4 regions of the Bradyrhizobium ingae genome follow, and region 3 is predicted to be linked to each of the others. Evidence: riboswitches for the same ligand, from Rfam matches in the RefSeq annotation. Region 3 holds a riboswitch; each other region holds the start of a gene.
The links. Region 3 has a riboswitch for cobalamin ahead of ACV1FX_RS01790 (ribonucleoside-diphosphate reductase subunit alpha). Riboswitches for the same ligand answer to the same signal wherever they lie in the genome.

Region 1: it holds a riboswitch for cobalamin, as region 3 does, so the genes downstream of both, ACV1FX_RS06070 (TonB-dependent receptor) here and ACV1FX_RS01790 (ribonucleoside-diphosphate reductase subunit alpha) in region 3, are expected to answer to the same signal.
Region 2: it holds a riboswitch for cobalamin, as region 3 does, so the genes downstream of both, metE (5-methyltetrahydropteroyltriglutamate--homocysteine S-methyltransferase) here and ACV1FX_RS01790 (ribonucleoside-diphosphate reductase subunit alpha) in region 3, are expected to answer to the same signal.
Region 4: it holds a riboswitch for cobalamin, as region 3 does, so the genes downstream of both, ACV1FX_RS05990 (DUF1636 family protein) here and ACV1FX_RS01790 (ribonucleoside-diphosphate reductase subunit alpha) in region 3, are expected to answer to the same signal.

The regions. Positions count from the first base shown of each region.
Region 1 covers NZ_JBVUBB010000003.1:223,308-230,713, forward strand. Annotated here, with positions in the region: gene cobT (nicotinate-nucleotide--dimethylbenzimidazole phosphoribosyltransferase) at 1-924, shown strand, start outside; gene ACV1FX_RS06065 (histidine phosphatase family protein) at 928-1,500, opposite strand; cobalamin riboswitch at 1,589-1,788, shown strand; gene ACV1FX_RS06070 (TonB-dependent receptor) at 1,906-4,266, shown strand; gene ACV1FX_RS06075 (PepSY domain-containing protein) at 4,279-5,727, shown strand; gene ACV1FX_RS06080 (alpha/beta hydrolase) at 5,734-6,387, opposite strand; gene ACV1FX_RS06085 (ring-cleaving dioxygenase) at 6,387-7,325, opposite strand.
Region 2 covers NZ_JBVUBB010000010.1:184,969-192,374, forward strand. Annotated here, with positions in the region: gene metE (5-methyltetrahydropteroyltriglutamate--homocysteine S-methyltransferase) at 172-2,502, opposite strand; cobalamin riboswitch at 2,607-2,831, opposite strand; gene ACV1FX_RS17720 (TauD/TfdA dioxygenase family protein) at 3,364-4,293, shown strand; gene ACV1FX_RS17725 (carbohydrate porin) at 5,315-6,883, shown strand; gene ACV1FX_RS17730 (ABC transporter substrate-binding protein) at 7,377-7,406, shown strand, end outside.
Region 3 covers NZ_JBVUBB010000001.1:380,112-387,517, forward strand. Annotated here, with positions in the region: gene ACV1FX_RS01785 (TonB-dependent receptor) at 1-2,044, opposite strand, end outside; cobalamin riboswitch at 2,300-2,520, shown strand; gene ACV1FX_RS01790 (ribonucleoside-diphosphate reductase subunit alpha) at 2,642-5,542, shown strand; gene ACV1FX_RS01795 (ribonucleotide-diphosphate reductase subunit beta) at 5,553-6,707, shown strand; gene ACV1FX_RS01800 (hypothetical protein) at 7,294-7,406, opposite strand, start outside.
Region 4 covers NZ_JBVUBB010000003.1:205,809-213,214, reverse strand. Annotated here, with positions in the region: gene cobN (cobaltochelatase subunit CobN) at 1-2,404, opposite strand, end outside; gene cobW (cobalamin biosynthesis protein CobW) at 2,404-3,453, opposite strand; gene ACV1FX_RS05990 (DUF1636 family protein) at 3,450-3,824, opposite strand; cobalamin riboswitch at 3,918-4,136, opposite strand; gene cobO (cob(I)yrinic acid a,c-diamide adenosyltransferase) at 4,177-4,812, shown strand; gene ACV1FX_RS05980 (cobyric acid synthase) at 4,823-6,271, shown strand; gene cobD (threonine-phosphate decarboxylase CobD) at 6,268-7,233, opposite strand; gene cbiB (adenosylcobinamide-phosphate synthase CbiB) at 7,244-7,406, opposite strand, start outside.

The DNA.
Region 1 (7,406 bases), on a different contig from region 3:
CTTGCGGGCCTCCAGGAGACGGAAGAGCCTCGCGCCGCGCGCGTGCCGATCATCATCTTTGCCGGCGATCACGGCATCGTTGCCCAGGGCGTATCGGCCTATCCGCAGGAAGTCACGATCGCGATGATGTCGAATTTCGCCGCGGGCGGTGCCGCGATCTCGGTGCTGGCGCGTGAACTGGGTTCGAGCCTCGAGGTCGTCGACGCCGGCTCACTGGCGCAGTCGGAGGTCGCGGGGATCGTCGCGGACAAGCCGCGCTGCGGCACCCGCGATTTCAGCGTGGAAGCCGCGCTTGAGCCGGCGGAACTGGCATTTGCGTTCGAATGCGGGCAGCGCGCGGTGGCGCGTGCGGCGGCGAAGCAGCCCGATCTCCTCATCCTCGGCGAGATGGGAATCGGCAACACCACGGCCTCGGCAGCGATCGCGGCAAGCCTGCTGGGTGTGAGCGCCGACGAAATCGCAGGCAGCGGCACCGGTGTCGATGCTGCGGGTCGCGCACACAAGGCGCGCGTGATCGATGCTGCGCTCGTGCGGCATGGCCTGACGAAGGCGGCGTCCGCGGAGGAGGTCCTGCGTACGGTCGGCGGCCTTGAAATCGCGGCGATCTGCGGCGCGATCATCGCGGCCGCGCAGCGGCGTATCCCAACGCTGATCGACGGCTTCATCGTGTCGGTTGCTGCGCTGGCGGCCGCGCGCCTCAATCCGTCATGTCAGCCGTTCCTGCTGCCATCGCATCAGTCGGCGGAGCAGGGGCATCGCCTGGTGCTTCGTGCCCTGAACGTTCAGCCGCTGGTCAGCCTCGATCTCCGGCTCGGGGAGGGATCAGGCGCGGCGATCGCGCTGCCGCTGGTGCGGCTTGCTTGCGCTCTGCACAATGGCATGGCGACGTTCGCGCAGGCCAATGTTCCGGACCGCCCGGCGTGAGACTCAAGCGATCGTCTGATTGACCGAGACGACGCGCCAGCCATCCGACAGCCGGTCGATGCGGGTGAGCGAGAGCGGATCGATCGCAAAACGCAGGGCCGCTTGTGGTGCGAGGTCGAGCGCGATGCATAGGGCAGAGCGGATGGTGCCGGAATGGACGATGAGGATCGCTGATCCTCCTTCGATACGGTGAAGGCCTTCGCGCGTTTTGGCGATTTGGTCTTCAAAGCTTTCGCCGCCTGGGGGCTTCGAGCCGGCCGGATCGGCCCAGAACTTTGCATAGGCCGCGCCGCCCGCGGCAGCGAGTTCATCGTGACGTCGTCCGCTCCATTCGCCAAAATCCTGCTCGCTGAAGGCGGGCACGCAGACCGGCTCAAGCCCGAGCGCGCGTGCCGTTTCGAGGGTCCGCCGGGCCGGGCTCGCGTAGCTCGCGGCCCCCGCCGGCAGATGCCGTCGCAGAGCGTCCAGTCGCGTCCGGTCGCTGAGATCGGCCGGCGCGTCCATGGCGTGGATCGTCCCTGCGATGCCATCGACAACGGCGTGTCTTACGAGCCAGAGGAAGGTGTCCCCTTCCATTCAACGTCTCCAACGATACTTGCAAAGGATATTTGCGCTGCTGCGACAAGAACGCCGCAGCTTCCACATTGACTCTCTCTTGCTCTTAATCATAGATGCTCGTGACGGTTTCCCCATCCGGGGATGAAAAGGGAATGCGGTGCGGGGAGTTTCCCCAATGCCGTAGCTGCCCCCGCAACTGTAAGCGGAGAATCCTTCGTCACAAGCCACTGGGCTCTCGGTCCCGGGAAGGCGGCGAAGAGGTCATGACCCGCGAGCCAGGAGACCTGCCGTCAGCCGTGGTCACACGCGAAGATGTCGGTCGGGGAGTACAGACATTTGGCTTAGCCGGAGGCGGGAAATGCGCTGAAGGTTGAGACTTGGTTCGCTGTGACGTGCCACTGACGTCATACCGAGGCCCGAACCATGTCTTCTGCCCGTACCGGCAATTTGCCCAAATTCCTGCGCGCGTCCGGCATTCTCACCCCGTTTATCTTCGTCGATGTTTCCGCAGCCGTTGCGCAGCAAGCCCGCGAGCAATTGCCGCCCGTCGAGGTTCGCCAGATCGACCAGAACCGCAAGCCAGCCAAGCCGAACAGACGCGATGAGCGGAGCGCCCGGCGACCGGCGCCGAACCGAGCGGCGACCGCCACGACCACGCAAAAGCAGGCCGTTCAGAACGTGACACAGACCCCACTGAACACGAACGCGGTGGCCGCAAGCGCTTCACGCCTGGGACTGACCGCGCGCGAGGTGCCCGCGACCGTGGAGGTGATCTCGGCAGAGACGATCCGCGAGCAGGGCTACCGCACCGTTTCGGACGTCGCTCAGGGTGCCGTCGGCGTTACTGCCGGAGACAATCCGGCCGAGCCCTCAGCCTTCTCGATGCGCGGCTTCACCAACAGCCAGATCAACACCCTCTACAACGGCATCAAGATCGGCCCACAGAACATGACCTCCCGCGTCATGGACACGGCCAATCTTGAGGCGATCGAATTTCTGAAAGGGCCTGCCTCGCTGATGTCAGGCGAGGGCGCCAGCGGCGGCGCGATCAATTTCGTGACCAAGCAGCCGCACACCGGGCCGGTGCAGAACGAGGCGTTCTTCGCCTACGACTCGCTGAACTCGTTCCGCACCTATTACGGCTCCGGTGGCAGCACCAATGTGCAGGGCCTGGACTACCGGTTCGACGTCAGCCGCTCCTCGCTCAACGGCTTTGCCGACGACACCAATACCAAGACGCTCGACGTCTCTAGCCAGCTCAACTATCGCATCTCGGACAATCTCAAGATCTGGGGCGCGATCGAGTACCGGGAGGACCGCTCGAAGGCCTATTGGGGTGCGCCGCTGGTGCCGATTGCTTTCAGCGGTTCGCACGCGACGACGGGGATCGTTTCGGGCACTTATGTCTCGAGCAGCGGGACCAATCTTGGCCCCATCACGATCGACGATCGTACCTTCAACACCAACTACAACGTTCTCGATAATCGCAATGTGGCGCAGGAAGTGTGGCTGCGCGGCGGCTTCGAACTCAAGCTCGCGCCGGACCTGACCTTGAAGAGCCAAGCCTATGGCTATGGCGCGGAGCGCTCGTGGTTCAACAACGAGGTGGAGGCCTTCAACTCTGTTTCGAACCAAGTCGATCGCGGCCGCTTTTACGTTGCACATAGCCAGCGGTTGTTTGGCAACATTACCGATCTAACCTGGGATGCGAATATCGCAGGCTTCGACAACCGCCTTGTCACAACGCTTGCCGCAAGCGATCTTGATTTCGTCAGACCCGGCGCGGCCAACGCCGACTTTCCCCACGATTCCGTCACGCTCGTCGATCCCGTGCGTGGCTATTATGGCCCCCTCACGATTCAGCAGCAAACGGCGCGGATCAACAACGAGGCGCTGTCGTTCGAGGACCGGCTGAAGCTGACGCGCAGCTTTGCGCTGGTCGGTGGTCTCCGCGTCGAGCATATAGGGCTCGACCGCAATTCGACCAACGTCAGCGGCCTCGAGAAGGCAGGCTTTCCGTTCACGAAAGACTGGGCGCCGGTGACGGGCCGCATCGGCTACACCTGGGAAGCGGTGCCCGGCCTGACCTTCTTCAGCCAGTACGCGACCGGCGCCGATGTCTCGGCCAACAACGTCTTCCTGCTCGCGCCCACCCAGCCGCTCGACCTGACGACCTCGCGTACCTACGAGACCGGCGTCAAGCATCTGTTCTGGGACAACAGGGCTGAGTGGTCGTTCTCGGCCTACGACATCTTGCGCAAGAACGTCTACGCGGCCGCCGGCGGCATGCAGCTCAATATCGCCGGGCGGCAGGAGTCCAAGGGCGTTGAGCTCGCCGGTGCCGTGCGCGTGACGGATGCCATGCGGCTGTGGGGCAATATCGCCTACGTCGATGCGCGCTATGCCGACTACGATTTCGCCGGTGGCTCGTTCTCCGGAAACACGCCGCCGAATGTGCCGCGCATCGTCGCCAATGCCGGCGCGTCCTATCGCTTCTTTACACCATGGCCGGTGGAGTTCGGCGTCGTCGGACGTCACGTCGGCGATCGCTACAACACCGATGCGAACACCGTGACGCTGAACGCCTACACGATCGCGGACGTCTACGCTTTCGTCGACATCCCGAAGTCGGTGTTCTCCGCCGTCGAGCAGACGCGTCTGACGTTCCGCGTGCGCAACGTCACTGACAAGCGCTATGCGGTCTGGGGCGATCCGTTCTACCCCGATCAGGTCCTGCTGGGCGCACCGCGCACCTACGAGATCTCCGCCGCGTTCAAGTGGTGAGGCACTGATAGCATGCTGGGCGCAATGATCCTGCTGCACCGCTGGCTCGGGATTGCGTTCTGCCTCCTGTTTGCGATGTGGTTCGCAAGCGGGATCGTGATGCACTTCGTTCCGTTTCCCTCGCTGAGTGAAGCGGAACGCTTTGAGGGTCTCGCGCCGTCGGGAAATGTCGGTAGGGCGATCGGGCCGTCGGACGCCGTGGTGGCGAGCGAACTGTCCGACGTGACGCGCGTGCGGCTGATCCGGCGGGGCGACAATCCCGTCTACGTCGTCGTGTCGCCATCGCGGTCGCGTGCCATCCGAGCAACGGACGGCACTGAGGCCACCGTGACATCGCCGGACGTCGCGCTTGCCATCGCGACCGATCATGCGCGACGACGCGGGCTTGATGTTGCCCGCGTGCAAGTCGTCGGTGTTGCCGATTATGATCAATGGAGCGTGCCCAATGGCTTCGACCGGCATCGGCCGCTATTTCGGGTGGCACTCGCCGATGCCGATGGCACGGAGCTTTACGTATCGTCGGTGACAGGCGAGATCGTCCTGGATACGACGCGGCGCGAGCGTGGGTGGAATCTGGTCGGCAGCGTCGTGCACTGGATCTATCCCACCGGCTTGAGGAGCAAGTGGGCGCTCTGGGACAGGGTGGTCTGGACACTCGCGCTGTTCGCGCTGATCGCGGCTGTGCTCGGCGCAGTGCTGGGAATCGCGCGGCTTAAGCTTCGCGGCGGCCGAATGCAGTCGCCTTATCGCGGCTGGCATGTCCTGCATCACGTCATCGGATTATTGGCGACGACCTTCGTGCTGACCTGGGTCTTCAGCGGCTGGCTGTCCATGGATCACGGACGCTTGTTCTCGCGCGGGCAGTTGACGCAGGCCGAAGCCAATGTCGCGGCTGCAGCGCTCGATGGGCCCGCGCTAGCGGCGGTGAATTGGCCGCCGATCCCGCCATCGGCTCGCGAGGTCGAGTGGTTCGCCTTTAACGGCAGAGTCTACCGGCGCGACCGGGTCGGCGTCGGTGAGCAGATCCTGGTCAGGGCAGAGGACTCGAGGTGGGACGAGCAACAGCCATTCTTGAATGCTCGCGATATCTCAGGATTGACCGAGCGTCTTGCGGCCGGATGCGACGTTCCAACGCTGGTCGACGGAAACGATGATTATCCTGCATCGCCCGCGCTGCCGGGTGCGCCCGTCTATCGCACGAGATGCGGCGGCGTTTGGTTTGATATCGACGGTTCGAACGGCGTGGTGCTGCAGAAGCTGGATTCGTCGCGACGTGCTTATCGCTGGCTCTACAGTGCGCTGCACACGCTGGACTTTCCGAGCCTGCTGGCGCATCCGCAACTGCGCAGCGCGCTGATCGTCGGATTGTGTGCCCTCGGATTCCTGTTCTCGCTTACCGGCATTGTCATCGGTTGGCGCCGATTGCGTTACACAATCGGCGCCAACATGTCGCGGCAGTAACGCGCCTCAGGCGTCCGCGGCCTGATTATGTCGTGGTCTGCCTGACAATGCTTCGTCCGACAGCCAGTCGCGCGCCAGATTGACGTCGAGCTGGGAGAGCTGATGTCCGACCGGCAAGACGCGCTCCTCGACGCGCGCGCCTGATGTGGCGAGCGTCCTGGCAAGGCCGTTCACATTACCGGGCGGAACGATCGGATCGTGCTGACCGGAGAGTAGCAACACCGACCTGGCCGCCAGGTCGGCCTGCGGCGGCTTTGCCAATGGTGCCATCGCGCGCAGTAGCACGGCACCGCCCAGGGCTTGCGGCCGAAGCAGCAGCATGGCGGCGGCGATGTTGGCGCCGTTGGAATAGCCGAGCGCCACCGGGGCCGCGATGCCGTACTCGTTGCGCGCGGCATCGACGAAGTCGGCAAGCTCATGCGCGCGGCGCACGACGTCGGTCTCGTCGAACACGCCCTCGGCAAGACGCCGGAAGAAGCGCGGAGCGCCGCCTTCGAGCACTTTCCCCCGTACCGAGAGCAGCGCGCGATCGGGGGCGACCATGCGGCCGAGCGGGATTAGGTCGTTCTCGTCGCCGCCGGTGCCGTGCAGGAGCAGCAGCGGCGCGAGATCGCGCCGCGTGCCTCTCTCGAAGCGGTGCATGAAAGAGAGCTTGCTCATCACGCCGCCTTCTCATCGTCCAGCGGGGCCAGCACGCCTTCGATGTCCTTGCGGTGTGGCTCCAGGAAGGCCGGTAGCTTCAGGGCCTCGCCCAGCGTTGCGACCGGCTCGTCCACGGCGAAGCCGGGGATGTCCGTCGCGATCTCGAACAGGATGCCGCCGGGCTCGCGGAAGTAGATCGAGCGGAAGTAGTTGCGGTCCTTCTGCTCGGTCGGGTGCATGCCGTGCTCGTTCACGAGCTTGCGTGCCATCTGCTCTTGCGCGGCGTCGTCGGCGGCGCGGAACGCAATATGATGCACCGAGCCGCGACCCATGCGGCCGGGCAGAAAGCCCTTGGCCTCGTAGATGTCGACGACGCCACCGACTGCATTCGGTGAACGATAGCGGCTGATCGAACCCTCGCGACCGGCGGCCTCGAAGCCGAGCACATTGGTCAGGATGGCGCCCGTCTTTGCGGCGTCATCCAGCAACAGCGTCACGCCGTGAAAGCCGCGGATCGCGTGCTCGGCCGGGATATCGCCCTGACTCCAGGCGCGCTCGTTCTCGGTGCCGGGCACGCGGACCAAAGCGAGGCTCATGCCGTCAGGGTCGGTGAAGGACAGCACGCTCTCGCCAAAGCGCTTCTCCAGTGCCTCGTGCGCGACGCCCCTCTCGATGAAGCGGTGGGTCCAGTAGCCGATCGAGCGTGCGGGCACGCGAAAGGCGGTCTGCTGGGTTTGCCCGACGCCACCGCGGCCTGGTGCGGCGTGCTCCCATGGGAAGAAGGTGAGGATGGTGCCGGGCGTGCCGCTCTCGTCGCCGTAATAGAAATGATAGGTACCGGGATCATCGAAATTCACGGTCTTCTTGACCAGCCGGAGGCCCAGAAGGTCTCGATAGAACTTCAAGTTCCTCCGTGGGTTACCGGAAATCGCGGTGACGTGGTGAAGGCCGGCCATAGCTTGTCTCCATTTCGTGTGGGCCCGTAGGCTCGTCATGACGGAAATATTGTTCTGCGCTGTTTCAAAGACAATCTGGCC
Region 2 (7,406 bases), on a different contig from region 3:
CGCGCATCTCGCTGCCAAGCGACCCAGCGAGGCTGCAACGGGCGCGACCGGCTCACTCAGCGGAAATGCGAGTTGTCGGAGTTCCTCCATTGAAACGAGTGCATTTGATCCAGAAACGGATCGGCATTCCGCCAAATGAACGCAACTCTAACTACCGAGCTCGCGCTTGCATCAAGACGCCTTGCGAAGTTCGCGCGCCGCCGCGACCATGTTGGCGAGCGCCGGACGGACCTCCTCCCATTTGCGGGTCTTCAGGCCGCAATCAGGATTGATCCAGAGCTGCGAGTCCGACAGACGTTGGCGGGCCAAGGCGATGAGATCTCCGATCTCAGTGGCTTCGGGAACGCGCGGGGAGTGGATGTCATAGACGCCGGGGCCGATGTCGTTCGGGTATTTGAAGGCCGTGAACGCATCGAGCAGCTCCATCTTCGAACGCGACGTCTCGATCGAGATGACATCTGCGTCCATCGCGGCGATTGCATCGATGATGGCGTTGAACTCCGAATAGCACATGTGGGTGTGGATCTGCGTCGCATCTGCGACGCCGCAGGAGCAGATGTGGAAGCTTTCCACTGCCCAGTCGAGATAGGCCTTCCTGTCGGATCGGCGCAGCGGCAAGCCTTCGCGTAGCGCTGCCTCGTCGATCTGGATCATGGTCGCGCCGGCCTTTTCGAGGTCGCCGACCTCGTCGCGGATCGCAAGCGCGATCTGGCGGCAGGTCTCGCTGCGCGGTAGGTCATCGCGGACGAATGACCAGTTCAGGATCGTCACCGGCCCGGTGAGCATTGCTTTCATCGGTTTCTTGGTCAGCGATTGCGCGTAGCGCCACCATTCGACAGTCATGGGCTTCGGTCGCGAGACATCGCCGAACAGAACCGGCGGGCGGACGTAACGCGAGCCGTAGGACTGCACCCAGCCGTGTTGGGTGAACACGAAGCCGGAGAGCTGCTCGCCGAAGTACTGCACCATGTCGTTGCGCTCGAATTCGCCATGCACAAGCACGTCGAGGCCGATGTCTTCCTGCCACTGCACCGTACGGGCCGTCTCCGCCTTGAGGAATTGCTCGTATTGCGCGTCCGTCAGTTTGCCCTTGGCATGAGCAGCGCGAGCGTTGCGAACGTCGGCGGTCTGCGGGAACGAGCCGATCGTCGTCGTCGGAAAGGCCGGCAGACCAAAACGCTTGCGTTGGACCTCTGCGCGGTTGGCAAAGGCGCTGGTGCGGCGGCGCATGGCGTCGTCGATCGCCGCCATTCTCTGTGCAACGATCGCGTCGTGGATTTTCGGGGAGGTCTCGCGCGCCGTCGCCACAAGATCGGATGCGGTCAGCGCGGCTGCGACACTCGCCTCGCCTGCGAGCGCCTTCGCAAGGACCGTGAGCTCGCCGATCTTCTGCACCGAGAAGGCAAGCCAGCTCTTCACGTCCGGATCGAGATCGGTCTCGAGCTCAAGATCGATTGGGACATGCAGGAGCGAGCAGGAGGGCGCGAGCTGCACGCGATCCCTGCCGAACTTTGCAATGACGGGTTTGAACCGCTCGATCAGTGCCGATAGGTCAGAACGCCACACGTTGCGGCCATCGATGACGCCGAGCGAAACCACGAGGTCCGCGCGGGCGCCGCATTCAATCTGGCTCAATTGTTGGGGAGCGCGGATAAGATCGACGTGCAGTCCGGCCACAGGCAGCTCCAGAGCGGTCGCCAGGTTGTCGCCGATCGCCCCGAAATAGGTGGCCAGCATGATCTTGATGTCAGGCACTTCCTTGGCAAGACACCCATAAGCCCGCTGAAGCGCATTCCGCGTGGTCTCGTCGAGATCAAGCACCAGACACGGCTCGTCAAGCTGAACCCACTCGGCTCCGCGTTTCGCCAGCTCCTTGAGAACCTCGACATAGACTGGCAGGAGACTATCGAGCAGCGAGATCGGATCAAACGCCAGATCAGCGCTCTTGCCGAGCTTCAGGAAGGTGACCGGTCCTACCAGAACCGGACGCGTTTGATAGCCAAGGGCTTTCGCCTCCTCATATTCCTCGATCGGCTTTCGGGATGAGAGCCTGAAGGTCTGACCTTTATGGAATTCGGGCACCATGTAATGGTAGTTGGTATCGAACCACTTGGTCATCTCCTGCGCGGCGGACCCGCCGGCGTCATGGGGGTGACTGCTACTTGCTTCATGCTCCCCGCCTTGAGAGCCGCGCGCCATGGCGAAATAGGTCTTCAGCGGGACCGGACCTGCCTCCCAGCCATACGCCTCGGGAATGGCGCCCACCATGACGCTCGTATCGAGAACCTGATCATAGAGTGAAAAGTCATTCGAGGGGATGACGGTGACGCCAAGCGAGTGCTGGCGCGCCCAGTTGGCGACACGAAGACCGGCCGCAGCTTCAAGAAGCTGCCGGCTGCTGATCTTGCCGGCCCAGTAGCCTTCGAGTGCCAATTTGAGATCGCGGCGTGGCCCGATACGTGGCGTGCCGAGAGTTGCGACAGGAAGTGAGAGAAGAGACATAGCTTTAACCCCATTATGGTGGGGGCAAAGGCCATGGCGGACGCGGGCAGGAGGGGCCGCGAAAGCGCCTGCTGCTTGGCGTACCACCGGACACCCCGCCCGTGGACGTTTATGTTGTCGGGGCAGGTCTCCTGGCTCGCGGGTCATCGTCTGCATCCGGCCTTCCCGAAGCATCTGCTTCAGTGACACGTATGGATGCGGACTCGCCGCTTACAGTTGCGGGGGCAGCGCCGGCATTACTTCAATCCTGAACGGATCGTGAGCGCACCGGCTTCCCTCTTAGCTCCAGATCGAGCGAGACCTGGAGAACCTCGACGCCTTCGATTTATCTGCAACCGGGGCGGTACGTCAACCTCGAAGGAGGACCACCTTTTCTGCGGCATGCTGCCGCGAATACGGCCTCAACAATGGAGGTCATAAACGAACAGCTTGACGATGGGGTGCAAAATCAAATTTTGACCAGCGCCCCTGACGGCCATTGTTGTCGATCGGCTTGGCAGCCCTGTCCTTCCGATCTCAAGCGTTCTCATGTCGTTCCATGAGTTTCTTGTTCGTTCGGCACTGAGCGGCAATTTCTGCATCGATCGTCCAGCGAAGTCTAAACCTTTGTGCCCCGGTCAACTACCAATGTTAGCAATTGATCGAACCGGCAGATCGGTCAATCATGGGATGAAAGATCGTCACATAGGCCACACCTCACCTGTCGCAGACCCCGTTAAGAGCGCACGAGGGTGGCTCGTCGCCGTCACCGTGGAGTTTGACGGAACCCGCTATGCGGTCCAGCAATTTGGCGTTCGACAGCCCCTATCGCAGTCGAACAGCTGGTCTGGCGAACAAGCCGCGAATTTGGAGAGTGCCGCTATGATTGCAACGGGCTTGTCGGATAATGTCATTCCTCGCGCCGACATCGTCAAACGCGCCGCGCGCATCGGAGCGGAAATCCGAAACATCAAGCTGTCGGGCGATCTACCGGACCAGACGATCGCCGCAATCAACGAGCTGCTGCTCGAGAACAAGGTGATCTTCTTTCGCGACCAGGGTCATCTCGACGACGCCGAGCAGGAGCGCTTTGCTCTTCGTTTCGGAAGTCCGGCATGTCATCCGACGCTCGGTGCCATTAAGGGGACGGCGTCGATTATCGAGCTTGATTCGGTCCGCGCCGGCAGCCGGGCCGACCTGTGGCACACCGATGGGACCTTCGTCGATGGCTACCCTAAGATCGCGGTGCTGCGAGGCGTTGTGATGCCACCGTTCGGTGGCGATACGGTCTGGTCAAACACCGTCACAGCCTACCTCGACCTGGCACCGCCGCTGCAACGGCTTGCGGACAAGCTCTGGGCCGTTCACAGCAACGCCTTCGACTACGCAATAATGCCCCGCGCCAGCGAGCTCGACAAGAAGCACTTGGACGAAGTCTTCACCAAAACGATCTATCAGACTGAACATCCAGTCGTGCGCGTCCACCCCGAGACCGGCGAACGCACGCTGCTCCTCGGCGCCCTGGTGCAACGTTTTGTTGGCATCCCGAAATACGACGGCCAGAAGCTGTTTGATCTGTTTCAGTCTCATATCATTGCGCTCGAAAACACCGTGCGCTGGAGTTGGAAGGAAGGTGATGTGGCGATGTGGGACAATCGCGCCACACAACACTACGCGGTGAACGATTACGGCGATCAGCATCGGGTCGTTCGTCGCGCCACCGTCGCTGGCGAGGTACCCGTCAGCGTCGATGGTCAGAGCAGCGTAACGCGCATCAAGACAGCAAAAGAGCCGGCCGCGAAGGTCGCCTAGCCGGTTCACAGGACTGACCGGGGTCCGGCCGATGCAAACTCTGCCTTTGTCACCCATCCCTGTATGCAGCATCGGCAGCTCAACGATGTCATTGAAAGCCATCGTGCCAGCTCTTAACCCAAGAGCGGCATGGATTCCCGGAGAGGTCGCATCGGGTTGATGGAGCTGCGTAGACCTGCAATGAATGAACCGCAAGAACGTTGGTTTTGCCGCGTCAGCACAGGCGCTCTTCATTCGAAAGAATGTCCTCCTTTAGGTTCATGCGCGTCTCTCGATCGGTTTTCTTCCGCGTATTGGCCTCGACACTTGCCGAGCCGCCGCGCCTTCTGAACCAGAGTCAGCACGTTTCGTTGGTCTTGGGCGAAGCTCGAATGCCGTCCAATCCAGAGCGGTTCAGTAGATTGAATGTGTGTCGTCTATCCGCGCGAACTTATTGCGCGTCAGCAAAACCGGCTTGCCGCTCTGCAAGCGCTTCCGCGGTGGTCGATCCCATGTCTTTGCGAAGCACGCTATGAGCGGGAAAGCCAACCTCTTCCAGCGGGCGATCCGACGACTTCGTGGCGACCATGCCAAGAGCGTGCTTTGCGCGTCTCAGTGTCCGTAACGAGCCAGCGTCCTGAAATGGTTTTTACATCCACCTCTCGGAGCGGAATGCCCTGGAGAAGCGAGTATTCAATCGAACGCGCTGTCCGTTGGAAATTGAGCACGCGAATCGATAAGCAGCGCCTAAGCCCCGGTCACCTACCAACTTTGGCAATTGATGCAGCCGGCGGGCACATGGCAATCGTGCGTCAACGAGAGTGGTGCCCCTCACGTCAAGGACGTCGGGATGCGATATGGATCTGGCCGCAACAACGACGGGCCTGATGAATCTGCTGCCTCGTCATCTGCAGCCATGGGGTCTACTTCTACTGCAATCTCTCTCGTTTCATGGAAGTCGAGAGCAAGCTGTCTTGTGCGATCGTCGAGAACTCAGGTGTCAAAGGTCTCGTGGCGTCGCTCTCGTCAGTTGCTTTGTCTCGTGGCTCACGCGCTGAAGACGAAGGTTCATGAAGCGAGCGCGCAGAGATGCTTTGCTGTTGCACTGTCTCTCGCCGCGAGTTCCGTCGGGGGAGCGGCGCGAGCAGAAGCTGCCAACGAGCCTAGCCCCAAAAACGACACTTCGCGTGAGATTGGGCCGGAAAGAATTCAAAAGAAAAACCTGACGGCTATCAAATCCCGAAGCGGTCGGTCCCAACGAGCCGGGCGTCTCATCACTAGCGCGGCGCCCGCTCAAAATACGAACTTACTTGCGCCAAAATCCGACGGTGCGGCGCTTCTTGCGACGAATGGAACTCAGACGAAGGCCGTCCCCTTTGCAAAGTTCGCGCACCTCCAGGAAAAAGGTATGTGGCTCAATATTCCCGGGCCGGCCGATACGATAGATCAGGATCACGGCGGCGTTAGATCTGCGCTGGAAGAGGTCGGGATCGGCTATGTCGGCGGGACAGTCAATACCTTCGTCGTCAATCAACTGCCGAATGCAGCAAGAAGCACCATCCGCGATCAGCTATATGTCGGCCAGAACCCGACGTTTAATACCGTAAACGTCATGATCGTGACGTACGATCTCAGCCGGTTTGGGATTCGCGATGGTCAGATCATCGTGGGAGCCGAGCAGCAATATTGGACATGGAAGCCTGGCGGGCCAGATAGAGTCGGGATCAATACGATTGCTTACTATCAGACCGCTTTCGACGGGAAGCTCGAACTCAAATTCGGTTACCTCAGAAACATAAATGAGTTCGTAGGCACGGTGGTCGGAGGGAACGCAGCAGTCAACGTGTTTGGAGCATCATCGAATATCTTGTACCAAGCAGGCATGAGCAACAATGCGGCGCCGACGCCAGCTCTCAATCTGAAGTACAATTTTGATGACCGCTTCTACAATAAAGCCTCAATACAGCGTTCACTCAGTCCAGACGGTCAATCTGCGCAGATCGCTGAAAATCCGACCGGCTTGAACTGGAGTACGACCAACGCGGGCGTTCTTTTTCTCGACGAAACCGGCTACAAGAACAAGGCTGCTCCAGGCTTGCCCGAGACTTGGTTGCGGGCTGGTGCCGGATTCAACAACAGCAGCTTCACGGACTTGCAGCATCCGACTCAACCGAGAGCCAGCGGCAATAGCATCTATTACATCGCCGCGGACAGGCAACTCTGGCAGTCTGATGCCCAAGGCTCGGCAACTCGTGGCATCTATGCGGGATTTTCCGTCATGTACGCGCCGCCTGACTTAAATCGAGTCAGTCAGTACTATGAGCTTCGTCTTTATGCGAAGGGGCTGTTTGACAGCCGGCCGCACGATCAGATTGCTATTGTTGCCACCTCCACTGCGTGGAGCAACTTCGCGGTGGATGCTGCCTTGGCCAAGGGCCATTTTGCGCATCGCGACAGTACAGCGATTTCTGGAACATACACGGCGCATCTGGCGCCGGGGATATATTCAAGCTTGGGACTGACATACATCAATAATCCGACAAGCATCACATACACACCCCGTACGGGACATGCGTTGAACTTGTTGGTGTCCACGTCGATATTCTTCTAAGATTCGAGAGCTCTGAGCGTCCGCTATGCTCGCTAGGTGAAGGCGGACATCGTCGCTAGTGCGCCACTGCATAGAAAGAGCTGTGAGCCATGTCGCGACTCTCGTCTTGGCAGTTGGTCGCCTAACGTGGCTTCTTAGGCCCGATCCAGTCCCACATCAGCGAATCAGGGCTGATCTACGAGGGAGACGAAGCGCAATTCAGGGCGGAGGATTCGGATTGCGGACGTTCTGCTGGGACGCTTCCGCCTTCGCCGTCGGATTGTGTTTCTGTGGTGGAGAGAGCGACCAACGGCTTGAACGATCCGCTGTCGGGGTCGTGGTAGCGAGATGCCAACGCGCGACTCTCATTTCCAAATTACCCAATTTTACCCAACCTCTGTCTTGAAAGGCCGCTAGCGGCGAAAGAATGGCGGCTAGCCTTCGCGCAGCTGCGGCCTTTCGGGAAGAGGAAGGCGAGTGGTTTTGCGGGCCAAAGAGCCCATCGGAGGGAAAAATGCCAAGGAAGCTCGCCGCTTTTCGCGGC
Region 3 (7,406 bases):
ATGCGGTCCACCCCTCAGGCCAGGAATAGGCGATCTTTCCGGTCACGCGCGAGTACGGCGAGGTCGTGATGAGGCCGTCCTGGGTCAGGTTCTTTTTGCCGACGAAGGTCACATAGGCCGAGCCGGACAGTACCTGCGCATTGACGGTCGCAACGTTGAAGTCGACGCCGACATTGGCGACATAGTTCGGCACGTTCGGCACGAAATAGGACGGCGCCGCATCGACGAGGCGCGCCGTTATGCCGGTATAGTTGGCGAACAGGGACACATTGTTGACGGGCTCCTGGATCACGAACCAGCGTGCATCGACATCGTATCCGTTGCGCTGAGCCTTGCCCAGGAACGTAACCGGCAGGCCGGCATCGGCTTGAAACGCCTCGTTCGCGGAGTCGGTCGTCCAATAGCTTGCCAAAAATCTGACGCGATCGAAGGTGAGCTGGAACCCGCCTTCGCGACTGACGATCTTGAACGGCTGAATGCCGGGATTGCCGATAAGCTCCGCGGGCACGTCGACGCTGCGGAAGCCCTGGCCATAATTGGCAAACAGCTCGAGCCATCTTACCGGCGTGATCGCGACGCCGACCTTCGGGCTCGTAACGCCGTTCGAGATGTTTGGCGTCCCGCCGAGCGTGATGCGGTCGTTGATATCGTAGTAAAACTGGTCGTAGCGTGTGCCCGCCGTGAACTTGAGCCAGGGGAGCGGTTTGACCTGGACCTGTCCAAAGCCGGCGACGTTGGTCTGGGTCAACCCGACATTGACCACGGCCGGCCCGGTCACGGCACGCGCGGTCGTCGGAGCCTGGAACGCCTCGATGAAGTCGGTGCGCCAGTTGCTGCCGAGCAGGACCTGCACCGGGATGTCGTCGCCGATGGCGCCGGTCCAGACCTTGCTCACGCGGCCGCCGACCATCGTGCGGTCTTCGTGCTGCACGCGCTGGCCACCGCCGAAATCGGCGAAACGGTTCGAAAACTGGTGGCTGACGTACAACGTCCCCTTCAGTTCCTGGTCCTGGGCGCCCGAACTGTAGTTGGTGACGAAGTTCTCGAGTTGCTTGTTGCCGCCGTCGGTCGGATTGGTGGCTGAGCGCTCGGAGATCGCGCCTGCGGCGATCGCATCGCGATTTGCATAGCCGGGCGAGCCGTATTCCGTGCCATAGGCCTGCGCGCGGAACGAGATGGTCGCACCGTCAGGCAAGATCGTCGTGACCTTGTTGAACGAATTGTAGCGATTGATGAAGCTATTTTCGCGATAGCCGTCGGTGTGATAGCCCTCCTGCGCCAGATAAGGCAGCCACGCACCTTGCGTCGTACTGTAGGTGGCGACGCCCCGCGCGGTGCCTTGCGTGCCGCCGGAGACGCCGACGCTCGCGAAGGGCTCGGCCTGCTTGGTCGTGATGTTGACCGAGCCGCCCATGTTGGAATCGCCGTATTCGACCGAGAACGGTCCGCGCACGATCTCGATGCTCTTCACCGTCTCGGGGAAAAGCACGTTGAGGTCGGCGTAGTTCGGCGTGTGCAGCGAGGAGACCTCGTTGAGCGGGACGCCGTCGATGAAATAGGCGATGTCGCGGCCATGCTCGGCGTCGGTGTAGCCGCGTAGCGAGAGGCCATAGCCGATGCCGCCTTGGCCGTAGTTGGACACGTTGAAACCGGGGAGCGGGCGGAACAGGTCGCCATAGGTCGCGACCGCCAGCCGGCTGATGGCCGGCGCGTCCAATACGGTCACCGCAGCGGGGAGGGCTGTCACGGCGCTCGACACGTCGCCGCGGCTTGCCGTCGCGCCTGCGCCGATGGAAAGCCCAAGCGCGGGCTGCTGGGAGGATGCCCGCGCAACGGGCCTGTTCTGCGCACGGCGCGCGGTGCTCGTTCGCGAGGCCGCCTCGGTTCGTCGGGCGCGTTTGGGCGCAGCTTCCGGCGCTGCAACCGTCACAGGGGGCAACGGCGCGGATGCGCTCGGTACCGTCTGTGCATTGATTGAATCTTCGGCCGCGAAGCCGGACAACGTCATGCTGGCCAGTGCCAGGTGCCAAGAAACCCTACGCAACTCGTCCCCCTTTACGCGGCGAGCTTCGGGCCCGGCATTCCGAAGTCGCTGGTATGATGTCTTACCCGAATACTCATACAGTGGTATGATGATTTAAGTAAATCGTCATACTGCGTGGCTCTGGGCCTCAACCGGGACCGGGGCGAAATACGGACAGTCAGTCCCAAGACCGGCTCGTAGATCGGAACTCCCACATTCCACAGCGAATACGGGACGCCCATTCAAACGAATCGTTGACACCCGCTCACGAATATCACCACATGTGGGCGTCACGGTTCCGCTGGATCGCAAGATTTAGTGGCTAAGAGGGAAGCCGGTGAACTGCGCCAGAAGGCGCGGAATTCCGGCGCTGCCCCCGCAACTGTCAGCAGCGAGCTGCTTCCGTACAAGCGTCACTGGTGCGTCCGCGCATTGGGAAGACGGGAAGCGAGCGACGACCTGCGAGCCAGGAGACCTGCCGTGACGATCTGAACGTCCACGGGCGGGGTGTCCGGCGGTCGCTTGCATGCACCGTCCGGCGCTTTCCTGCCGGCGTTTCTGCGGCGTCCTTTCCAAAAGCCCCGTTCAAACATAACGCGCGCATCACGGGGCCGATTGATGTCACTGAACCTGCACGACGCGGAAAGCGCTTCCGCACCCATCATCCAGTTGCGTCCACAGTCACTTGCGGCTTCCAGCGAGCCGTCCATGCAGATCATTCGCCGCAACGGCAAGGTCTCGCCATTCGATTCCGCCAAGATCGCGGTTGCCATGACCAAGGCGTTTCTGGCCGTGGAAGGCACCAACGCGGTCGCCTCGCGCCGCGTCCATGAGAGTGTCGAGCAGCTCACGTCCGAAGTCGTCACCGCACTGATGCGCCGGGCAGGCGAGGGGCGCACGTTCCACATCGAGGACGTGCAGGACCAGGTCGAGCTCGCTTTGATGCGCAGCGAGCACCACAAGGTCGCGCGCGCCTATGTGCTGTATCGTGAGGAACGCTCGCGCCAGCGTGCGGAGGAAGCCGCTGCGGAAGCCAAGACGGTCGCCGTACCGGAGCTTCATGTCACGCTCGCCGACGGCTCGCGCGTCGGCCTCGACAGCAAGCGTCTCGCCTTGATCATCGGCGAAGCCTGCGCCGGCCTCGACGGTGTCTCCGCCGCGCCGGTGCTGGCCGAAACCACCCGCAATCTCTACGACGGCATCAGCCAGGATGAGCTGGCGCTGGCCTCGATCATGGCCGCGCGGACTTTGGTCGAGCAGGAGCCCAACTACGCCTATGTCAGCGCGCGCCTGCTGCTCGACAAGCTGCGCGGCGAGGTGCTGTCCTACGTCCAGGGCGTTCCGACCTCGGCCTCGCAGGCCGACATGGTGACCCGCTATGCCGAATATTTTCCGGCCTATGTGAAGGTCGGCATCGCGGCCGAGCTGCTCGATCCCGAGCTCTCCCGTTTCGATCTGTCGCGCATTGCGGCAGCGCTCAAGCCCGAACGCGACTTGAACTTCCAGTTCCTCGGCTTGCAGACGCTCTACGACCGTTACTTCCTGCATGAGCGCGGCAAGCGTATCGAGCTGCCGCAGGCGTTCTTCATGCGCGTCGCGATGGGCCTCGCCGTCCGCGAGATCGATCGCGAAGCCAAGGCGATCGAGTTCTACGATTTGCTGTCGTCGTTCGACTTCATGGCCTCGACGCCGACCTTGTTCAATTCGGGCACGCTGCGCCCGCAGCTCTCGTCCTGTTTCCTCACGACGGTGTCGGACGATCTCGACGGCATCTTCAAATCGGTCAAGGACAACGCCCTGCTCGCCAAATATTCCGGCGGCCTCGGCAATGACTGGACGCCGGTGCGCGGTCTCGGCGCCCACATCAAGGGCACCAATGGCGAGAGCCAAGGCATCATCCCGTTCCTGAAGGTTGCTAACGACACCGCGATCGCGGTCAACCAGGGCGGCAAGCGCAAGGGCGCGGTCTGCGCCTACCTCGAGACCTGGCACGTCGACATCGAGGAATTCCTCGACCTGCGCAAGAACACCGGCGACGATCGCCGCCGCACCCACGACATGAACACCGCGAACTGGGTGCCCGACCTGTTCATGCAGCGCGTCGATGCCGACGGCGAATGGACTTTGTTCTCTCCGGACGAGACGCCTGACCTGCACGATCTCTACGGCGCAGCCTTCAAAACGGCCTACGAGGCCTATGAAGCCAAAGCGAAAGCCGGCGGCATGCGCGTGTTCAAGACCGTGCGTGCGACCGATCTCTGGCGGCGCATGCTGACCATGCTGTTCGAGACCGGCCATCCGTGGATCACCTTCAAGGATCCCTGCAATCTGCGCTCGCCGCAGCGGCACATGGGCGTGATCCATTCCTCGAACCTCTGCACCGAGATCACGCTCAACACCTCGGCCGACGAGGTAGCGGTCTGCAATCTCGGCTCCATCAACATGCTCGCCCATGTCAGCGCTGGCGGCATCGACCAGGCCAAGCTGAAGCGGACGGTGACGACGGCCGTGCGGATGCTCGACAATGTCATCGACATCAATTTCTACACCATCCCGGAGGCGCGCCGTTCCAACATGCGTCACCGGCCGGTCGGTCTCGGCTTGATGGGTTTCCAGGAAGCGCTTCAGGTCCAGCGCATCCCGATCGCATCGGATGTCGCCGTCAGCTTTGCCGATGTCAGCATGGAGGCGATCTCCTACCACGCCATCGAGGCGTCGTCGGATCTCGCCGCCGAGCGCGGCCGCTATCCGAGCTTCGAGGGCTCGCTGTGGTCGAAGGGCATCCTGCCGCTCGACTCTATCCAGTTCGTCGCGGAGTCCCGCGGCGGGTTAGATGCCGACCGCTCCGCGACGCTGGACTGGGATCGCCTCCGCAAGAAGGTCACTTCAAGCGGCATGCGCAACTCGAACGTCATGGCGATCGCGCCGACCGCGACGATCTCCAACATCTGCGGCGTCTCGCAATCGATCGAGCCGAACTACCAGAACCTGTTCGTCAAATCGAACATGTCCGGCGACTTCACGGTCGTGAACGATTTCCTCGTGCGCGATCTGAAGGCGAGGGGGCTGTGGGACGAGGTGATGGTCTCCGACCTCAAATATTTCGACGGCAGTGTCGGCCAGATCGACCGCGTGCCTGATGATCTCAAGGCGCTCTATGCCACCGCGTTCGAGATCGACAGCGCCTGGCTGATCGAAGCCGCCGCACGTCGGCAGAAATGGATCGACCAGTCGCAGTCGCTCAACCTATACATCGCCAATCCCTCCGGCAAGAAGCTTGACACGCTCTACCGGCTAGCCTGGCGGCGTGGATTGAAGACGACCTATTACCTGCGCTCGCGTAGCGCCACCCATGTAGAGAAGTCCACGTTGAAGGGCACCGACGGCAAGCTCAACGCAGTGTCCGCGTCGAGCGCGGTTTCGCATGCCCCGATCATGATCTCGACGGCGGCGGCGCCCGATCTCGACGGCATCAAGGCCTGCCGAATCGACGATCCCGAATGCGAAGCCTGCCAGTGAGGAGATGACGATGCTTGATTGGTCCGACACCGAAATCACCGCGGCTGCTCCCGCCGCTTCTACCCTCGCCACGGCACTGCGTCCGCATATCCAGCTCAAGCTCGAGCCGGTCGATCCGACCGGCTTAGGGGCGATCGATCGTGCCGGCGGCCGCGTCTCGGTCGACGAGAAGCGGATGATCAACTGCCGCGCCGACGTCAACCAGCTCTTGCCGCTGAAATACAAATGGGCCTGGGAGAAATATCTTTCCGGCTGCAACAATCACTGGATGCCGACCGAAGTCTCGATGCAGGCCGACATCGCGCTGTGGAAGTCGCGCGACGGTCTGACGGAGGACGAGCGTCGCGCCATCAAGCGCAACCTCGGTTTCTTCGCGGCGTCGGAATCGCTGGTCGCCAACAACATTGTGCTGGCGATCTACCGTCACCTGACCAATCCGGAATGCCGGCAGTATCTGCTCCGCCAGGCCTTCGAGGAGGCGGTGCACACCCACACCTTCCAGTACATCGTGGAAAGTCTCGGCCTCGATGAGGGTGAGCTGTTCAACATGTACCGCGAGGTGCCGTCCATCACCGACAAGGCGGCGTGGGCGCTCAAGCACACCCAGCATCTCGACGACCCGTCGTTCGAGACCGGCACGCCCGATAACGACCGCGCCTTCCTGCGCGATCTCGTCGCGTTCTACGTCGTATTTGAAGGCATGTGGTTCTACACGGGTTTCGCGCAGATCCTGTCGCTCGGCCGCCGCAACAAGATGGTCGGCATCGCCGAGCAGTATCAGTACATCCTGCGCGACGAGAGCATCCATCTGAACTTCGGCATCGACGTGATCAACCAGATCAAGATCGAGAATCCGCATCTGTGGACCGCCGAATTCCAGGACGAGATCCGTGGCATGATCCGTGAGGCGGCCGAACTCGAAGCCGCCTATGGCCGGGACACCATGCCGCGCGGCTTCCTCGGCCTCAACGCGGCGCTGTGCGAGCAGTACATGCATTTCATCGCGAACCGTCGCTGCGCCCAGATCGGCCTCGCTCCGGTCTTCGCTGAGGTGGAGAATCCGTTCCCGTGGATGTCGGAGGCGATGGACCTGAAGAAGGAGAAGAACTTCTTCGAAACCCGCGTCATCGAATACCAGAACGGCGGCGCGCTGAGCTGGGATTGATCAGAAGTTGAAGCTCAACGCGGAGCGTGTAATTTGCCTTGGCTGCTTTCGAGATTTCGGGGGCGCAAGACAACGTGCGCCCCTAACGGCCATCCTGATGCTAGCATCAGGTCGAGGAGCGGCTTGGCGAGGCGGGCGGCCTTTGGCGTAAAGCGGATCATGGTGGAGCAACCGTGATTCTGCTGTCCAATATTAGCTCAAACTTCCCCATGATGGATTGGGCCGAGAGTTCAGGTTTTTCAATTGGTTAGAGGGCGGCGTGTGCACGACGTGTGCACCGGGAGATCAAAAAAGATCCATCGGAGGCTAGCGTCGGTGGTCCTTTGTCGGAGCTATGCGCGACGTCCGCAAAGCGTTGGCGCATAGAGTGCGGGTGCGCTGCGCAGGCTGGACACCCTGCGCAGGGTCCAAGATGCCTAGTAATCTCGCGAGCAGGGCTCAGCGTCCGTCAATGCCGAGATGTCACGTGGGCCAAAGCGAGAAAACAAAAAGCGACGTCGGCGGTTCGAGTCGCTCCAGGTGACTCGACTCCCCGATGTTTCTGATAAACGCCAGCTCCTTGAACCATACACATTTGTCTAGACCACTAGCGGAAGGTTCGGCCTGAATGCTCGCCCGCACGCGAACTCAAGATTGGCGATAAAGTCGGCACATGCGGTAGCTCGATCTCCGTGCCCAGATCCTGTCTGGTGCTGTGTT
Region 4 (7,406 bases), on a different contig from region 3:
CCGGAGCGATGATGTCGTAGCCGATCACGCGTCCTGATGCGTGATCCCAACGCGGCGCGAGGCCGGCGAGGTGCAGCGCCATCGCAAACTCTTCACCGGCGGTGCGCATGGTCGCGGAGCCCCAGAGGTCGACCACGAGTCCCTTCGGCCAGTCGCCATTATCCTGCAAGTGGCGGCGCAACAGTTCTTCCGCAAGCTTGATGCCTTGCGCATGCGCCGATGGCGTCGGCACGGCGCGGGGATCGACGGCAAACAGATTGCGCCCGGTCGGCAGCACGTCCTGGCGCCCGCGATAGGGCGAGCCGGCAGGCCCAGGCGCAACCCGTCGGCCGGACAACGCCGCGATGAGAGCGTCCCTCTCCGCCTCGCCGCAGGTCCCCCGGCCGAACACATGCAGGCCATCGCCGAACTGGCTTTCCTTGAGATCGCAGACGAAGCGGTCGATGCGTGGAATCGCTTCCGCAGGCGCAGCCGAAGCGGCAAGGCCGAGATCGGCGTCGAGGCCGGCAGCGCGTGCCTCGTCGCGGATTTCGGCGATCAGGCGCTGCCGGCGCGCGGGATCAAGGCCGTCAGCGGTCGAATATTCGTCCAGCAGTTGCTCGAGCCGGCGCAAGCCGTCCGGCACCGGGGACTTCGTGAGCTGCGGCGGCAGATGGCCGATCGTCACCGCAGCGATGCGCCGCTTGGCCTGCGCAGCCTCGCCGGGGTCGTTGACGATGAAGGGGTAGATGACAGGCAGATGGCCGATCAGCGCCTCGGGCCAGCAGGACGATGACAGCGCCACGGATTTCCCCGGCAGCCATTCCAGCGTGCCATGCGCGCCCATGTGAACGACAGCGTCGATGCCCTGCTGCCGGAGCCAGAGATAGAACGCGACATAGGCATGGCGCGGCGTACGCGACAGATCGTGATAGTCGGCGTCACGGTGACTGACCTCACCGCGCTCCGGCTGCACCGCGATGATCGCCTTGCCGCTACTGATCGCGGCGAAATGAAATGCGCCGCCGCGACAGCTCGGATCGTCCTCAGGCGTACCCCAGCCCCGCGCAATGTCATCCTGCAAGGCCCGCGGCAAGCGAGAGAGTGCGGCAAGATAGTCGGCGACGCTCCACGTCAATTTCTGCTTGAGCAAGACGTCGCCGAGCGCACTCAACGGCTCGACATCGAAGCCGGCCTCGCCGAGATCAGAGAGCAGCGCTTCGACCGAAGCAAGCGCGTCGAGCCCAACCGCATGGGCGATCTGGTGCGGGCGTCCCGGATAGTTGGAGAGCACGACCGCTGCCCGCTTTTCGCTCGCTGGCTTCTCCGCAAGCCGCTGCCAAGCCGCCACGCGCGCTATGACCGCGGCGATACGCTCATCGTCCGGCCGATGGGCGAGATGCGCGAATTGCAGATCGGGATCGCGTTCGGCCGCCGACTTGAAGCTCACCACGCCCGCAAACACGCGGCCGTCGACCTCCGGCAGCACGACGTGCATCGCGAGATCGCCGGGCGAGAGCCCGCGCAGAGAGTCCGCCCAATCCTCGCGCCTTGCCGTGGAGAGAGCGACCTGGAAAACCGGACACGATGCGGCATCGAACGGCGTCGTGCCGTCGTCCCCAAGCGCGGAGAACGCGGTCGCATTGACGATGGCCGCGGGTGGATGCTGCGCAAACTTCGCCCGCAGCCAATCGGCAACGCCCGGCGCCTTCAATGACGTCACGAACACGCCATGGGCATCGAATCCCTTCTCCCGCAGCGCTGCGATCAGCGCATCGACCGGCGCCGTGTCAGCAGCCGTGAGATAAGAGCGATAGAAGGTCACGAGCGCGCGAGGTTTTTCGCCGGGATCGGGCAGCGCCCCGACAACACCGCGCCCCGGCTCGTAGAAACCGATCTCGGGGACCTCGATCTCGCCAACCACCGGCCCCGCATAGAGGCCCGAGGCCAGCGCAAGCTGCGCGATCGCGGCTTGTGCGGCGACCGGCCCGCCCTTGTCGCAGAGCACTTTCAACCGCCTCAGCGTCGAGACCGGCAAGGTCGAGAATGCATCCAGCCGCTCATCGTCGCGGCCATCCGCCGGCAACACGGCAAGCGCGATGCCGCGGTCCTTCGCCAGTTGCTGAAGGGCCGCGAGCCCATAGGCCCAATAGGACTCGCCGCCGATCAGGCGCACCAGAATGCCGCGCGCGTGCAACAGCGTCCGCTCGATATAGGTATCAACCGACAGCGGATGACGCAGCTCGGCGAGATTGGCGAGCCGCAGCGACGGCAGGCTGGCGCACCCTCGCCGCCAGCCGGCAGCGAACGCGGCGAGATCGGAATCCGAGAACGAGAGCACCACGAGATCGGCCGGGTCCTGACCGATGTCCCTTGGCGTCGCGGTCTCTTCGAGACCACGGCTCTCGCGGAAGACGACGTGCATCAGATATCAAGTCCTGGAATACCAAGTCCCGCCTTGATCGCGGTCTCGTCGATATCGCCATGCTCGCCGATCACGACCAGCTTGGATTGTCGCGGACGCACGCCCCAGGGCTGATCGAACTGGTGCCGCACGCGCTCGCCGACCGATTGCAGCAACAGCCGCATCGGTTTGCCCTTGACCGCAATATAGCCCTTTGCGCGCAGCACGTTCTGCTCGCGCGCCAGCCGCTGCACCGAGGCGATCAGCGCCTCGACATCGATGACCTCGGGCAGATCGATCACGACGGAGTTGAAATCATTGTGCTCGTGCTCGTCCTCGCCGTCATGATGCGAGGGGCGCGCGGCGAGATCGTCTTCGGCCGCAGCTTCCAGGCCGAGGATGACGCGTAAGTCCACCGCGCCGTCGACGACCGGCAGCATCGGCACGGGGCGCGGCATCTCGGCCGCTATCGCCGCTTTGGCGACCTCGAGCCCTGCCGCGCCTGCGAGATCGGCCTTGGTGAGCAGCACGATATCGGCGCAGGCGATCTGGTCCTCGAACACCTCCGACAGCGGCGTCTCATGATCGAGATTCTCATCGGCAGCGCGCTGCGCTTCCACGGCATCCGGATCCGGTGCGAAGCGGCCTGCCGCAACGGCCTCGGCGTCGGCGAGCGCAATCACGCCGTCGACCGTGATGCGCGAGCGGATCTCCGGCCAGTCGAACGCTTTCAGCAGCGGCTTCGGCAGCGCCAGCCCCGATGTCTCGATCAGGATGTGATCGGGCCTCACCCGGCGCGCGAGCAGTTGCTCCATCGCCGGAATGAAGTCGTCGGCCACGGTGCAACAGATGCAGCCGTTGGCGAGCTCGACGATGTTTTCCTCCGGACAATTGGCATCTGCGCAGGATTTCAGGATCTCGCCGTCGACGCCTTGGCTGCCGAACTCGTTGACGAGCACCGCGAGCTTCTTGCCGTTGGCATTGGTGATCAGATGCTGGATCAGCGTCGTCTTGCCTGATCCCAGAAAGCCCGTGACGACCGTGACCGGGACTTTTGCGAGCGTGTTCATTCGGCGGCCTCCGGCACGACGGCAATGGGGGGAATGCGCGCAAGCGATTGCTTGCGGAAGATCTCAGGTCGGCTGCGCCATGGCACGATTCCATCGGGCGCGGCCGCGTAAGCCGAAGCGCCTGCGATCACGTCGTTCGCATTGGCATCCGACAGGCGGCCGTAGACATAGGACCATCGGCCGGGCGCAGTGAGCGCCACCGAGCAGCCCTGGCTGCACGCCGACAAGCATTCGACGGGAACCAGGTTGACGCCCGCGGGCACGCCGGCGTCGAGGATCGCGGCGTGCAGCCGCGCGCCCGGCGTGGTTTCACCTTCGCCGAGCGTCTGGCCAGCGCGGCAGGTGATGCAAACATGAAGTGTGACGGCCATCGCCCCTTCCAGGATATCTGCGGGAGGCGATGAGGCGCACGAACCACGCGAAAGATGGTTCGTTTCCCCGTCGCGGAACACCCCGTCCGCCGGTCCAAAACATTCGCGCTGGCAGGTCTCCCGGCTTGCGGAGCAGGGGTTTATCCCTTCGATCCCCGCCTTCCCGATCCCAGGGGATCAGTGGCTTCGGGCATCTCTCCGGTCACGGTCGCGGGGGCGGCTGCTTTTCGAACACGAATCTTGCCGATTCGAGCCCTATCGCATTCCCTCTTCGCCTGTCGTAGGACAGGAACCAACGCTGGCCCACCATTTGCCCATGGCCGCCACTTGTCAAGCCGAAGGACCACGTCCCATGACGCCTGAATCGGATACCCCAGCGGCGGAGGAAGCCGACGCCCGGCATGCTGCGAAAATGGCGAAAATCAAGGTCGCCCGCGACAAGATCATGGCGACCAAGAGCGGTGAAAAGGGACTGATTATCGTCCACACCGGCGCTGGCAAGGGGAAATCCTCCTCGGCCTTCGGCATGATCGTTCGATGTGTCGCGCACGGCCTGCCCTGCGCGGTCGTCCAGTTCATCAAGGGCGCCTGGGATACTGGCGAGCGGCGGCTGCTCACGGGGCACTTTGGCGACCTCTGCCAGTTCCACGCCATGGGTGAAGGCTTTACCTGGGAGACGCAGGACCGCGCCCGCGACATCGCCGCCGCGCGCGCCGCCTGGGAGAAGGCGAAGGAGCTGATATCGGACGAACGCCTGCGCATGGTCGTGCTCGACGAGATCAACATCGCTCTGCGCTATGACTATCTCGATATCGCCGAGGTCGTCGATTTCCTGAAGACGCAGAAGCCGCCGATGACGCATGTCGTCCTCACCGGACGCAACGCCAAGGACGAGTTGATCGAGATCGCCGATCTCGTCACCGAGATGACGCTGGTGAAACATCCGTTCCGCTCCGGCATCAAGGCGCAAGCCGGCGTCGAGTTCTGAGACTTTTGCGATGGCGCGCGCATTGATGATCCAGGGGGCTGGCTCGGACGTGGGCAAGTCGCTCATCGTCGCGGGGCTCGTGCGCGCCGCAAAGCGCCGCGGCCTGGGCGTCCTCCCCTTCAAGCCGCAGAACATGTCGAACAACGCGGCGGTGACCATCGACGGCGGCGAGATCGGCCGCGCCCAGGCGCTCCAGGCGCTCGCGGCCGGCGTCGAGCCACACACCGACATGAATCCCGTGTTGCTCAAGCCCGAGACCGATGTCGGCGCGCAGATCATCGTGCAGGGCAAGCGCATCGCCACCGCACGCGCGCGCGACTACGCGGCGATGAAACCTTCGCTGATGGACGCGGTACTCGAAAGTTTCGAACGCCTCAAGGCGCGCGCCGATCTCGTCCTGGTCGAAGGCGCCGGCAGCCCGGCCGAGGTCAACCTACGCAAGGCCGACATCGCCAATATGGGCTTTGCCCGCAAGGCCGACGTCCCCGTCGTGCTGGTCGGCGACATCGACCGCGGCGGCGTGATCGCGCAACTCGTCGGCATTAAGACCGTGATTGATCCCGACGATGCCGCGATGATCCAGGGGTTCGTCATCAACAAGTTTCGCGGCGATCCCACGCTGTTCGATGATGGCTACCGGCTGATCCAGGAAAAGACAGCCTGGCGCGGCTTTGGCGTGCTGCCCTGGTTCGCGCGCGCTGGCGAACTGCCGGCCGAGGATGCGTTGGGACTGGGCGACGCGCGAAAGCCCGGCCGTTGCAAGATCGCATTCCTGGCGCTGTCGCGGATTGCCAATTTCGACGATCTCGACCCGCTCAAGCTGGAGCCAAACATTGACCTTGTCATGGTCCGTCCCGGCGAAGCGATCCCGGGCGACGCGCGCCTCGTCATCATCCCCGGCTCGAAATCGACGCGCGGCGATCTCGCCTTCCTGCGCGCGCAAGGCTGGGATATCGATCTCCTCGCGCATTACCGCCGCGGCGGTCATGTGCTCGGCGTGTGCGGCGGCTACCAGATGCTCGGGCACAGCGTGGATGATCCCGAGGGCATCGAGGGGCCGGCCGGAGAGACAGCCGGCCTCGGCCTCCTCGATGTGACGACGGTGATGTCGCCGCAAAAGACGCTCACCCGCGTCACTGCACGCCACGCCGCGAGCAGCGAGCCGATCGACGCCTATGAAATTCACATCGGCCGCACCGATGGGCCGGATCGCGCGCGACCGTTCGCCACGCTCGACGGCGCGCCGGAAGGCGCGATCTCCGGCGACGGACGCGTGCACGGCAGCTATCTGCACGGCCTGTTCACGTCGGACGGTTTTCGCAAGGCCTTCCTCGCGCGGCTCGATATTCCCGCAACCGATCAGCCGTACGGCGCAAGGGTCGAGAGCGCGCTCGACGCGCTCGCCGATCACATCGAGACCCATCTGGACGTCGAAGGTCTGCTCGCGCTGGCGCGCTAGGATGCAAGCGCAGCGACGAGGCGCGCCCATTCCGCCTCGTCGCCCGGCAGGCCCAGGCGCAGCCAGCCCGGCTGTGCGCCAAAGACGCGCGACCAGATATTGCGGCGCGCGAGCCTGTCCTGTGCAGCAAGCGCATCACCGGCATCGTAGAGCCGGAACAGCGGCGTGCCGCCGACCAGCCGCCAGCCCTGCGATGTCGCCGCCGTGTCTAGTCGTACGCAGTCGCGTTCGAGCCGCGATGTCGTCGCCCTCGCCCATTCGCGATCGAGTAGCGCGCGCCGACCGACGGCGATCGCAGCACCCGAAACCGGCCACGGCCCCGCCATCGCCGTGAGCGCCGCAATGTCCGCTTCCGCGCCGAGCGCGAAGCCGAGCCGCAAGCCGGCCAGCCCATAGAACTTGCCGAACGAGCGCAGGATCAACAGGCCGCCCTGCCCCGCCTCTCGCGCGAGCGACAGCTCCGGCAGCGCATCGGCAAAGCTTTCGTCGATCACGAGGCGGCCGACTCGCGGCAGAAGTGCGAGGAGGTCGGCTCCCTCATGGCGCCGACCGTCGGGATTGTTGGGATTGACGACGACGGCAAGATCGGCTCCCGCGAGCGCATCAAGAGCTGAGACCTCGGCAACGTCCCAGCCCGCGCCGGACAACACCCCACCATACTCATTGTAAGTCGGCGCCAGAATGCGCGCGCGGCCCTTGCACGAAAGATTCGGCAGACACTGGATCGCGGCCTGCGCGCCGGCCATGGCGAGCAGCGGCGCCTGCGTTGCATAGGCCTGCCGCGCAGCCTCATGCAGCGCTTCAATCTCGGACCGCGACGGCAACGCAGTCCATGCGTGCTGTTCGATCTCGCCGACCGGATAAGACTGCCGGTTGATGCCGGTCGACAGATCGATCCAGTCCTCGATGCGTCCGCCGAACCGCCGCACCGCTGCATCGAGATTGCCACCATGCTCGCGCATCGCCGCCCCCTTAGACCAGCGCCAACGCTATGAGCAAGCCGCCGAGCAGCAGCATCGCGCGAATATAGAGCCGCAATCCCCGGTCGATATCGGCGGCGAGCGGATCGCGCGCGCCCGCGTTCAGCCAGGGCTCGTCGGTCACGGCCCCATGATAGCTGCGCGGCCCGCTCAGA